3 regions of the Yersinia kristensenii genome follow, and region 3 is predicted to be linked to each of the others. Evidence: predicted binding sites of a transcription regulator. Region 3 holds the regulator's gene; each other region holds the start of a gene.

Region 1 (4,294 bases), 2.1 Mb from region 3:
TATCTTTGATGCAAAAACAGAAAAAAATATCTCTCTTTAACAGGAGCAGTACCCAATGAAAAAAGCGATCCTACACACGCTGATAGCATCCACTCTGGCACTATTATCACATCAAGCCTTTGCAGCACAGGACGAGGTTAATTTACGCATGTCATGGTGGGGTGGTAATGGCCGCCACCAAGTTACCTTGAAAGCATTAGAAGAATTCCACAAACAACATCCGAATATTAATGTTAAAGCAGAATACACCGGTTGGGATGGTCATTTATCTCGTCTGACCACGCAGATTGCCGGTGGAACTGAACCCGATGTTATGCAAACTAACTGGAACTGGTTGCCTATCTTCTCTAAAGACGGTACCGGATTCTATAATTTGTTTAGCGTAAAAGAACAATTAGATTTATCGCAATTTGATCCGAAAGAACTGCAACAAACCACCGTTAATGGCAAGTTGAATGGTATTCCAATTTCAGTGACTGCGCGTATTTTCTATTTCAATGATGCGACCTGGGCTAAAGCTGGCTTAGAATATCCTAAAACTTGGGATGAGTTACTTGCGGCAGGTAAAGTATTCAAAGAAAAACTGGGTGACCAATATTATCCAGTGGTATTAGAGCATCAGGATACTTTAGCGTTAATCCGCTCATATATGACGCAAAAATACAACATTCCGACCATTGATGAAGCTAATAAGAAATTTGCCTATACACCAGAACAGTGGGTCGAATTCTTTACTATGTATAAAACCATGGTCGATAATCATGTTATGCCATCCACTAAATACTATGCTTCATTCGGTAAGAGTAATATGTATGAAATGAAGCCATGGATTAATGGTGAATGGGCGGGTACTTATATGTGGAACTCCACTATAACTAAGTATTCGGATAACCTGACCAAACCCGCTAAATTGGTGCTTGGCCCCTATCCGATGTTGCCAGGAGCAAAAGATGCCGGCTTATTCTTTAAACCAGCACAAATGCTTTCAATTGGTAAATCAACTAAGTATCCACAAGAAAGTGCTATGCTAATCAACTTCTTATTGAACAGCAAAGAAGGGATTGAGGCATTAGGTCTGGAGCGTGGCGTCCCATTAAGTGCGGCCGCAGTGACCCAACTACGCGCTACCGGCGTGATTAAAGATGAAGATCCTTCTGTTGCCGGTTTAAATATGGCATTGGAATTGCCACATAAAATGACAACTTCACCATACTTTGATGACCCACAGATTGTTTCACTATTCGGTGATGCCATCCAATATATAGATTATGGTCAGAAGACTGTACAAGAAACCGCGGAATATTTTAATAAACAAGGTGACCGTATTCTGAAACGCGCCATGCGTTAATAAATCAGACTAAATTTAACTTAAGTAACTATTAAACCCTGCCATTAATTTGGCAGGGTTCTTTTGTTTTAAACAAAATAAATAGCCAATTAGATCGGCATCACAATTTAATATCTGTTTAGAAAATTAATTGCCAACACAGACATGGATCACAAAAATAATTATTAATATAAATAGAATGTATATTCACAATAAATGAAACGTCGTTTCTTTGTTTGTGAGCTTGTTTTTTAGTCGTATGTTGATTTTTTATAGAATTGTTAATTGATTTTGATTTAAATAACCATAACCCCTGGGATTATATAAAAATGAAATTTAAACTACTGACTCTGGCAGTGGCATCTGTAATCAGCTTTAGTTCTGTTGCAACAACAATTGACTACCGACACGAAATGAAGGACACCAGTAAATCTGATCATAAAGATCGTTTGCTGATTTCCAACCGCTTTGCTAATGGCTTTGGTTTGTCTTTAGAAGGGAAATGGGGCCAGCACAGCTCTGACACCACTCCAAATAAACCATTCAATGAACAAGTGAGTAATGGCACCGAAGTCGTTGCTAGCTATGTTTACAAAATCAACAAAACTTTCCAAGTTGAGCCAGGTTTCTCATTAGATTCAACCTCAGACTCCAATAATTACCGTCCATATTTGCGCGGTAAAGTGTCCTTCACTGATGATTTTTCAACATCACTACGTTACCGCCCATATTACAAACGTAACCAACCTGCTCAGACTAAAAAAACTGAGAAAGGCCATGAGTTCACCATGTTATTTGCTTATAATTTCTTGAAAGATTATTCAGCTGAATACGAGCTGAACTACAAAAAATCTGAAGACGAAATTCTGGCCAATAAAGAAAAATACGAATGGGCTCATGATGTGAAAATTGCCTACAAATGGGATAAAAGCTGGAAGCCTTACGTGGCTATCGGTAACGTCCCTGGCAGCAAATCAACTGATGAGCGCCAAACACGTTACCGTGTTGGTGTGCAGTACACTTTCTAATTTCGACCGGCTAAAATGACCTGTCGATATTAATAAATCTGTAGCTGTTAATAAATCTGTAATTGTGAATAGATCTGTAGTTATTAGTACCCTCATCATTATTTGTTAATTATGCCCCACCCGCATGACTTTGGGGAAAAGCTGACTACCCGTTGCTTTTCCCCTTTTTTAGGCCCATCCCTGTGTGGGAACGGTTGTAGCAAAATTGCCCCCCTACCTGATTCCGTTAATTCATCCCAAAACCCGATATTCACATGATTGAACCTCATGTTAAATGACACTTCCTTAGTCCACGTAAAATGAGACATTTAGTTACAGCGTAACGGCTATTCATGTCATTAAAAATCTCATATACTGGATAAATCAACAGCTACAGATTCGGAATTCAAGTATGACAGGGGAAGGACACCTTATTTTTTCTGTCGCCTGCGTTATTTTTGCCAAGAAAGTCGGCCTCACGCCTGAACTGGCACATGGCGATTGGTGGCATATTATTCCTGGCACCCTGCTAACTTCCCTGCTGCCAGACATTGATCACCCCAAATCAATCCTTGGTCAGAGATTAAAGTGGATATCCACACCTATTGCTCGTGCATTTGGCCATCGCGGGTTTACTCATAGCCTGTTGGCGGTGCTCGGTGGTATCGCGCTTTTTCAAATGGATATTTCTCGCGACTGGATTATTCCCGCGGATGCATTTCACGCAATGATTATTGGCTATTTCAGTCATCTATTGGCCGATATGATTACACCTGCCGGTGTCCCGCTCTTATGGCCATGCCGTTGGCGTTTTTCTATTCCTATATTACGGCCACAAAAAGGTAATCAATTAGAGCGCGTATTATGTGTTCTATTAGTTTGTTTTTCTGTCTATTGGCAAACTGACACAACGATTCCTCTGCAATCCTATATGGAGCAATTGAAGAATTTTAGATTTTGATCACACTTTAACGGTTAAATAATAACCAATTTGTGCTAATTACATACAAATAATGCAAGAATTTTATATAACATTCTTTTTGAGTATAAGTGAGTCTCCTAAGTAACTGCTAACATACGCGACTAATTTGCGCAGTTGTCTGTGCGTGGCTCTATTCTAGATAAAAATAGAAATAGAATATGTGGCCAGTATTTAAAATAATAATTTGGAGATTTGGGGATGAACCTACCGCTTGTGATTAACGTGCTGTTATTTGTAGCACTGCTATTACTGTTGGCACAAACCCGGCATAAACAATGGAGTCTGTCCAAGAAAGTCTTGGCCGGTCTGGGGTTGGGTGTACTATTTGGTCTCGGGCTACAATGGGCCTATGGCTCAGATAATCCGGTACTGAAAGAGTCGATCACTTGGTTTAATATCGTGGGTAATGGCTATGTGCAATTACTGCAGATGATTGTTATGCCACTGGTATTCGCCTCAATCTTAAGTGCGGTTGCCAAACTTCATAATGCCTCTTCATTGGGTAAAATCAGTGTATTGACCATAGGTACATTGCTATTCACTACATTAATCGCAGCTCTGGTCGGTGTGCTGGTGACCAATCTATTTGGCTTAACGGCTGATGGTCTGGTGCAAGGTACACAAGAATCAGCGCGTTTGAGTGCTATCGAAAGCAATTACCTTGGTAAAGTGACTGATCTGACAATCCCTCAGTTGATTCTCTCCTTTATCCCGAAAAACCCGTTTGCCGATTTGACCGGTGCTAGCCCAACCTCAATCATCAGTGTGGTTATCTTTGCCACTTTCCTGGGAATAGCTTCCCTGCAATTACTGAAAGATGATGTAGAGAAAGGCCAACGTGTGTTAGTAGCTATCGATACGCTGCAAGCTTGGGTGATGAAGTTGGTGCGTCTGGTGATGAAATTGACCCCTTACGGCGTACTGGCCTTGATGACCAAAGTGGTTGCCGGTTCTAATATCCAAGATATTATCAAGCTG
Region 2 (4,294 bases), 1.1 Mb from region 3:
TCTATGTTCGACTAATAATACCGTCATGCCAAGGCTATGGCTGAGCTGGTGCAAAATATTACCCATCTCTTCACACAGTGGCGGTAACACGCCGCAACCCGGCTCATCAAGGATAAGCAGTTCCGGCTCGGCTACCAGTGCGCGGGCAATGGCCAATTGTTGCTGCTGATGGCGGCTGAGTTCGCCACCCCGCAGACGGCGTTTGTCATATAACTGGGGAAACAACTCAAACACCCAGCTCGGAATATGGCGCGATTTATGGCGGCCCGCCAATACGGCTATCAACATATTTTCCTCAACACTCATTTGGGAAAATATCTGTTGTCCTTGAGGAACATAGCCGATGCCCAGTGCTGTCCGCCCCTCGACTGGCTGCTGTAGCAAATTCTGTGGTGGTTCATGGTTAGGCTGCCAGATCATGGTGCCACTTTTAATGGGCAGATGGCCCATGATGCAATTAATTAATGTGGTTTTCCCGACGCCGTTACGGCCAATCAGACAAGTACATTGACCGCGTGGAATCTCCAGATTGATATCCCAAAGGATATGATTCTGCCCATAGTATTGATTTACAGCGGTTAAACTTAGCATCAGTGCTTCTCCTTAGTCAGTCTCAGTTGTTCACAGGTATCCCGGTGTTCTGTAACGGCTAGTGAAGGATTAACCAGCAAATCTGAATACTGGATAGCGGCAGCACAGCATAAAAAACCACCTTTCTGATGAGGGGTTGCAAGTCACTATCTACCAAGATCAAGCAACTCTTGGGCCAAGTTGTGGCGAACCGAGCCAAAATAGGTATGTTAATGGGCTGTAAATGGTTTTGGTGCGCGAGAATACACACAAATAGCTCAAACTGCGGGGGGATAGGAGAGGAACCGGCATTTTTTGCACTTAAGCAGTGCTATCAAGTAGAACATGGTGCAAACGATATAGTCACGCCGGTGAGTGTTGAGTTGGTACACCTGGAATGTTGAGATTATAGAATTAGCAAATAGATTTGTTAGCATTAATTGAAATATGCGGTGAAATAAAAATGTAAAAAAAACACTAAAAAAGCCAGTTTGTCACTATTACATCGCTAAGCTTTGCTTTTCGCCAACACGCGGCCCTCATGGGGTTGAATGAGTTATCCACCATTCCTGTGGATAACCTTGTGCATTAGCCATAGAAAACTAAAGGCAGACGAGAGCGGGCGCGGCTTCCGCTCGTGTTGTCCGGATTCTCGACTTTTTAATAAAATACTTTTATTTCAATGTGTTAACTAAAATCAAGCATTCAAAAAATATGGCTTGTATATATGGATGATCTTTAATCAATTAACTATCAGTAATATATTTATGTTAACGGCTGGGGATAAGAATACGTTGAGGGTGCAAATGTTAGTAGCATGTCACTGAAATAATGCAAAGGTTCTCGCATTGAGAGATATTTCGGCATTTTGCTGCTTGAAGCTGGTTTTATATCCAGTATCATAGCAGTGGCAAAAATCTATGGGGCTTTCATAATTAGCCTCCTGACAGTGTGTATTTCTCCGGCGGGTAACAAATTCATGAGTAAATTATTCAAACTACATTCTGAGTTTAAGCCAGCAGGTGACCAGCCTGAGGCCATCCGTAAACTGGAGGAGGGGCTGGAAAATGGTCTGGCCCACCAAACGCTGTTAGGGGTGACGGGCTCGGGTAAAACCTTTACGGTTGCCAATGTTATTGCTGATTTGAATCGACCCACGATGGTGCTAGCGCCCAACAAAACCTTGGCGGCACAGCTTTATGGCGAGATGAAAGAGTTTTTCCCCGATAACGCAGTAGAATATTTCGTCTCTTACTATGACTATTATCAGCCTGAAGCCTATGTCCCAAGCTCTGATACCTTTATTGAGAAAGATGCCTCGGTAAACGAGCATATCGAGCAAATGCGGCTATCGGCGACTAAGGCCCTGCTGGAGCGGCGTGATGTCGTGGTGGTGGCCTCGGTCTCTGCCATTTATGGTTTGGGTGACCCTGATTTATACCTGAAAATGATGCTGCATTTAACCAAGGGCATGATAATTGATCAGCGCGCAATTTTACGGCGTTTGTCAGAGTTGCAATACAGTCGCAATGATCAGGTATTTCAACGCGGTACTTTCCGGGTACGTGGTGAGGTTATCGACATCTTCCCGGCGGAATCTGATGAATGGGCTGTGCGGGTTGAGTTATTTGATGAGGAAGTCGAGCGCTTATCCATCTTTGATCCACTCACTGGCCAGTTACAGCACGAAGTTCCCCGTTTTACTGTTTATCCTAAAACGCACTATGTGACCCCGAGGGAGCGAATTTTACAGGCAATGGAAGACATCAAAGTTGAGCTGGCTGAGCGGCGTCAGGTGCTATTAGCCAACAACAAATTGGTTGAAGAACAGCGTATTACGCAGCGAACTCAGTTTGACTTGGAAATGATGAATGAGCTGGGCTATTGCTCCGGCATTGAAAACTATTCTCGCTATCTTTCTGGCCGTGGGCCGGGTGAAGCGCCGCCAACACTCTTCGATTACTTACCGGCGGATGGTTTGCTGATTGTTGATGAATCTCACGTCACTATCCCGCAAATCGGTGGGATGTACAAAGGTGACCGTTCGCGTAAAGAAACATTGGTGGAATATGGCTTCCGACTGCCATCGGCGCTGGATAACCGCCCTATGCGTTTTGAAGAATTCGAAGCTCTGGCGCCCCAGACCATTTATGTTTCGGCTACACCAGGCAAATATGAACTGGAGAAATCCGGTGGCGATATTATTGAGCAGGTGGTGCGCCCAACTGGCTTGCTCGACCCATTGATTGAGGTGCGCCCTGTGGCAACACAGGTGGATGATTTGCTGTCAGAGATCCGCATCCGCGCCGCGATTAATGAGCGGGTACTGGTGACCACGCTGACTAAGCGGATGGCTGAAGATTTAACTGAGTATCTGGTAGAACATGGTGCGCGGGTACGTTACTTGCATTCGGATATTGATACCGTTGAGCGCGTAGAGATTATCCGCGATTTGCGGCTGGGCGAGTTTGATGTGCTGGTGGGGATCAACTTACTGCGAGAAGGGCTGGATATGCCGGAGGTTTCTCTCGTCGCTATCCTTGATGCGGATAAAGAAGGTTTCCTGCGCTCTGAGCGCTCCTTAATCCAGACCATTGGCCGTGCAGCACGTAACCTCAATGGTAAAGCTATTCTTTATGGCGACAGAATTACAGCCTCGATGGAAAAAGCCATTGGCGAAACGCAGCGGCGTCGGGCTAAGCAGCAAACTTACAATGAAGAGCGTGGCATTATTCCACAGGGGCTCAACAAGAAAGTCGGCGATATTCTGCAATTGGGCCAACCTTCACTGCGTGGCAAAGGGAAAGGGCGGGGCGGTAAAGTGGTTGATACCCATGATTATCAATCTCTGGCACCGAAAGCGCTTGATCAAAAAATCCGGGAGTTGGAAGCGAAAATGTACACTCACGCGCAAAATCTGGAGTTCGAACAGGCGGCAGAATTACGCGATCAGGTACATCAGCTGCGCCAGCAGTTTATCGCCATATCTTAATAGCTTGCGGCATACCTCGATTCCTCGTAAGGTGTGCCGCTAAATTTAGGGTTAATAGATAAATAAAAAGGGAAAATGATGAACGACCATGTATCAAAAGATCCGTTACACGGCATTACCCTTGAACAATTGTTGACCAAATTGGTCGAGCACTATGGCTGGGAAGAGTTGGCACACCGCATTCGGATCAACTGTTTCATCAGCGATCCGAGCATTAAATCTAGTTTGAAATTTTTGCGGCGAACTCCGTGGGCGCGTACTAAAGTGGAAGAGCTATACATCCACATGAATGATACTGCGGCTTTAGAAGAAAAATTTCGTAACTCACTGGGCTAGCCCACTGACACAGAACTTACGCCACCCAATTGCTGTAAGGTGGTTTCCAGCGCCAGGCGCAGTAGCTCCCTGTCATGGCGATAGGGGATATCTTTGGCTTCCAAGGGCTGCTGTACAATGATTCTGTCCGTAACTCCGCTGATATCAATACGCGGGCTGACAATAGCGGCATCAATGATTTTTCTGCCAATCTTACTTTCCATTATTGCCAGTTTTTCGTGCAATGACAGCTCCGCGGCGGCGATACTTAGCTCGCGCCCTAGGTTGCCAATATAAATCATACTGGCCGAGCTACGCCGTAGAGCTTGAGTGAGATCATCGAGCAATAACAGTGGCATCAGGCTAGTCAAAAAACTGCCCGGGCCGATTAAAATAACATCCGCCTGGCTGATAGCT
Region 3 (4,294 bases):
TTCACACAAGAACTCATAGCTATCCAACTCATCAATACCAATGCGGGTTTTTACCGTAACCGGAATAGAAACCACATCGCGCATAGCTTTAATGCAATCAGCGACCAGATTGGCCTCCGCCATCAGGCAAGCCCCAAAACGGCCATTTTGTACCCGATCAGAAGGGCAACCGACATTGAGATTTATTTCATTATATCCACGCTGTTCAGCCAGTTTGGCACAATGCGCTAATGCCTGTGGATCACTGCCACCCAATTGTAATGCCACAGGATGATCTTGCTCACTGTAAGCCAGATAATCCCCTTTGCCGTGGATAATGGCACCGGTGGTCACCATTTCGGTGTACAACAAAGTCTGTTTAGTTAACAAACGATGGAAATAACGGCAATGGCGATCTGTCCAGTCGAGCATCGGCGCGACGGAAAAACGCTGCAGAGGGTAACGTGGCTTGTCTGCCTGGGTGCTGGAAAAAGTCTGAGCTTCGTGCATTTACTGTGGTTTCATCGGTTATGATTGCATCAATTACCCATTGATATGACTCATTGAGCAAACTAAACAATGGGAAGGAATCAGGGATTATACCATAGAACTTTACGATAGCCGCCTGAGTGAGTGTTGTGGCTCAAAGAGTGAAAATCTGCCACTAACTGCTGCGACTTGCCAAAATTGTGACACTCCGTAGCCTCTCGTTTTTTCATCTATCGGCGATTATCAGTAAATATGATAAAATCGACACCATTCGAATGCTGCGGGATGTATATGATGAACCCTATCAATCAGGAAAAGCTGCTTGCCCAGGCGGAAAGTCTGTGTCAACAACGTAACGTCCGGCTGACACCGCAACGTCTTGAAGTATTACGATTAATGGCACAACAACCCGGCGCAATCAGCGCTTATGACCTGTTAGATCTGCTGCGTATTTCTGAACCACAAGCAAAACCACCCACGGTTTATCGCGCTTTGGATTTCTTGCTGGAACAAGGGTTTATTCACCGCGTAGAATCAGCGAACAGCTATGTGTTGTGTCATCATTTTGAAGAACCAACTCATACTTCTGCGCTTTTTATCTGTGATCGCTGCAAGATTGTGACAGAACGCACCACCGTCGGCATCGAAGAAGCCTTGGCACTGTTAGCAAAACAGTCGGGTTTTACCCTGCGTCATAGTGTGGTTGAAGCGCATGGTTTATGTGCAGAATGTGGAGAGGTTGAAGCTTGTGAAAGCCATGAACATTGTGACCACGACCATTCTATTGTGACGAAAAAGAAATAACCTTTGCTGATAAAATCAAACTGTCGCTAGAAAAGCGGCAGTATCGAAGGGAACTCATTTATAATAACCTTTATCACCTAAACCCAATATAATGGATGCAATTCATCACATATATTACCGGTGAAAATAATAAAATAAAAAACAAGACACATCCTTGTGCCCATATCGATATAAATATAGGAGTGACAGAATAGCCTAATTAAATAAGAACACTCTTCAATGTAATGAAAACTAATATCCAATTAATAGAAAGTGCCATTTAATAATGTGTATCCTGTAAAATGAGAGACCCGATAAATTTATATCAATATCAGTTTAAATCCATTTAAGGCTGTTACCAGCGATACTTACTGTGGTCTTCCCAGGCTTTAACTTCTTTCTCGGCTTGCTCTTTCTGATAGCCGTATTTCTCCTGGATTTTACCCACCAACTGGTCACGCTTACCTTCAATGACGGTGAGGTCATCATCAGTCAGCTTGCCCCATTTCTCTTTCACTTTACCTTTAAACTGCTTCCAGTTACCGTCGGCTTGATCTTTATTCATAATATCTCCGTTACCTTAGGATTAGTCAGTTTATTTAATTTAGCACGGTAAATAGATGTTATTACTCAAAACAACTTTAACTTAAATTAGTTATTCTTAGTCATAATTTAAATTAAACGTTGTTGCTTCGCTTACCGTATGAATAACTATAGCAGAGGATACCAATAATTAAAGTCAGATTAATATTAATCACTATCATTACAGTAAAAAATAGAAAACAAAAAATCGTAATATTCAGTTAAAACAGCAAGTAATAAGTTATTATCGGAATGTTCTCAAACTAGCTTGAATTAAATATTAGAGGGATTAAATGCTTTATATACCCTTCTCACTGAAGGGTATATAAATAAAGGTTAAAATCAGATCCAGTCGCCATTGCGGATGACACCAACGGCCAATCCTTCAATAGTAAAGTTTTGCTCACGCAGATCGACAACAATCGGCTGGAACTCACTGTTTTCTGGTAGAAGTTGTACGATATTACCTTGTTTTTTCAAGCGTTTTACCGTCACTTCATCATCAATGCGCGCAACGACCACTTGCCCATTACGCACATCCTGAGTTTTATGTACCGCCAATAAGTCACCATCCAGAATACCGATATCTCTCATCGACATCCCATTAACCCGCAGTAAAAAATCCGCACTCGGCTTAAACATGGAAGGATCAACTTTGTAATGCCCTTCGATGTGTTGTTGGGCTAACAGCGGCTCACCTGCGGCAACCCGGCCAATCAGTGGCAGACCATCTTCTTCTTCCATCAATAGACGGATACCACGGGAAGCGCCGGAGACTATCTCGATAACGCCCTTACGGGCCAGTGCTTTTAAATGCTCTTCAGCGGCGTTAGGAGAGCGAAACCCCAGACGCTGCGCAATTTCGGCACGGGTCGGTGGCATACCTGTTTGCGCTAGGTGGTCGCGCACCAGGTCATAAACCTCTTGCTGTCTGGTAGTAAGTGCTTTCATTCCGCCCCCTGTTTGTTTATACAGTCTTGCTGTGAGTATATACAGGTAAGCGGGTATTGGGAACCAAAGAGTGAATAAAAACAGGGATTAATCACTGTTTACATCAACAGCGTTGTTAGCGCCATGATTAACCGACATGTTGCCAAAGCACGGTTATCCATATAAATAGTGCCAACAAAATGGCCAGAGACACGGCGGCAGAGCCCATATCCTTAGCCCGGCCTGACAGTGCGTGAAACTCACTGCCTATACGGTCCACCACGGCTTCTATGGCGCTATTAATGATTTCGATAATAATCACTAAAACAACACTGCCAATCAATAAAATCCGTGTTATAGCATCTACATCTAGCCAGAAGGCCAGTATGATAGCGAGTATGGCAGCCACCGCTTCTTGACGAAATGCGGCTTCATTTTTCCAGGCTGCGGCTAAGCCTTTAACAGAATAACCCGCTGCTTTATAGATTCGGGTTAATCCTGTTGATTGATTCGCCATATTTTATTGCCTTTATCTTAAGTTAATGATGATTTTTGCCGCTTTCTGTTGTCTCATCACCACAGATCTCAAAACCACTTTCTGGTATCCTTGCGACGAATTGCTAACAAGAGGCTTCATGTAGTTATGTCAGGTTGGCGTAAAATATATTATAAGTTGTTGAATTTACCACTTAAACTGTTGGTAAAAAGCAAGGTTATTCCGGCAGATCCTGTGACTGAGTTAGGGTTAGACCCATCTCGTCCTATTCTGTACGTTTTACCTTACAATTCTAAGGCTGATTTGCTGACTTTGCGAGCGCAATGTCAGGCGCAGGATCTGCCCGACCCATTGATTCCATTGGAAATCGATGGCGTGCAACTTCCCAGTCATGTCTTTATCGATAACGGCCCGCGGGTGTTTCGCTATTACGCCCCGAAACAGGAATCGGTCAAGCTATTCCACGATTATCTGGATCTGCATCGCAATAATCCGGAGCTGGATATCCAAATGCTGCCGGTTTCGGTGATGTTTGGCCGCTCTCCGGGGCGTGAAGGCCATGGTACGCCACATCTGCGTGTGCTAAACGGCGTGGAGAAATTCTTTGCTGTTTTGTGGCTGGGCCGCGATAGCTTTGTGCGTTTTTCCACCACGGTATCACTGCGCCGAATGGCCAGTGAGCATGGTACGGATAAAACCATCGCCCATAAATTGGCGCGTGTAGCGCGGATGCATTTCTCGCGTCAGCGTTTGGCTGCTGTGGGCCCGAGCCTACCGGCCCGTCAAGATTTGTTCAAAAAACTGTTAACCTCCAAAGCCATTGAAAAAGCTGTCGCGGATGAAGCTCGCACCAAGAAAATCTCTCACGAGAAAGCGCAGCAAAATGCCATTACGCTGATGGAAGAAATAGCCGCCGACTTCTCTTATGAAGCCGTGCGTCTGTCTGACCGAGTATTGAGCTGGACGTGGAACCGTTTGTATCAGGGTATTAATGTCCATAATGCCGAGCGCGTGCGGCAATTGGCACAAGATGGC

What was found. The regulator LexA, encoded in region 3, represses DNA repair genes until DNA is damaged. The targets are predictions, from matches to a motif close to TNCTGTATGTACATACAGNA.
Positions count from the first base shown of each region.
Region 1: the regulator LexA is predicted to act here: its motif matches at 2,708-2,727, upstream of DX162_RS17465 (metal-dependent hydrolase).
Region 2: the regulator LexA is predicted to act here: its motif matches at 1,450-1,469, upstream of uvrB (excinuclease ABC subunit UvrB).

Region 1 covers NZ_UHIY01000001.1:3,804,449-3,808,742, forward strand. Annotated here, with positions in the region: gene DX162_RS17450 (ABC transporter ATP-binding protein) at 1-40, shown strand, start outside; gene DX162_RS17455 (ABC transporter substrate-binding protein) at 56-1,348, shown strand; gene DX162_RS17460 (oligogalacturonate-specific porin KdgM family protein) at 1,657-2,355, shown strand; gene DX162_RS17465 (metal-dependent hydrolase) at 2,747-3,295, shown strand; gene DX162_RS17470 (L-cystine transporter) at 3,515-4,294, shown strand, end outside.
Region 2 covers NZ_UHIY01000001.1:2,801,863-2,806,156, forward strand. Annotated here, with positions in the region: gene DX162_RS12775 (ABC transporter ATP-binding protein) at 1-591, opposite strand, end outside; gene uvrB (excinuclease ABC subunit UvrB) at 1,550-3,562, shown strand; gene DX162_RS12790 (VF530 family protein) at 3,641-3,898, shown strand; gene yvcK (uridine diphosphate-N-acetylglucosamine-binding protein YvcK) at 3,895-4,294, opposite strand, start outside.
Region 3 covers NZ_UHIY01000001.1:1,694,344-1,698,637, reverse strand. Annotated here, with positions in the region: gene dusA (tRNA dihydrouridine(20/20a) synthase DusA) at 1-489, opposite strand, end outside; gene zur (zinc uptake transcriptional repressor Zur) at 763-1,272, shown strand; gene DX162_RS07800 (CsbD family protein) at 1,607-1,816, opposite strand; gene lexA (transcriptional repressor LexA) at 2,176-2,784, opposite strand; gene DX162_RS07790 (diacylglycerol kinase) at 2,912-3,280, opposite strand; gene plsB (glycerol-3-phosphate 1-O-acyltransferase PlsB) at 3,407-4,294, shown strand, end outside.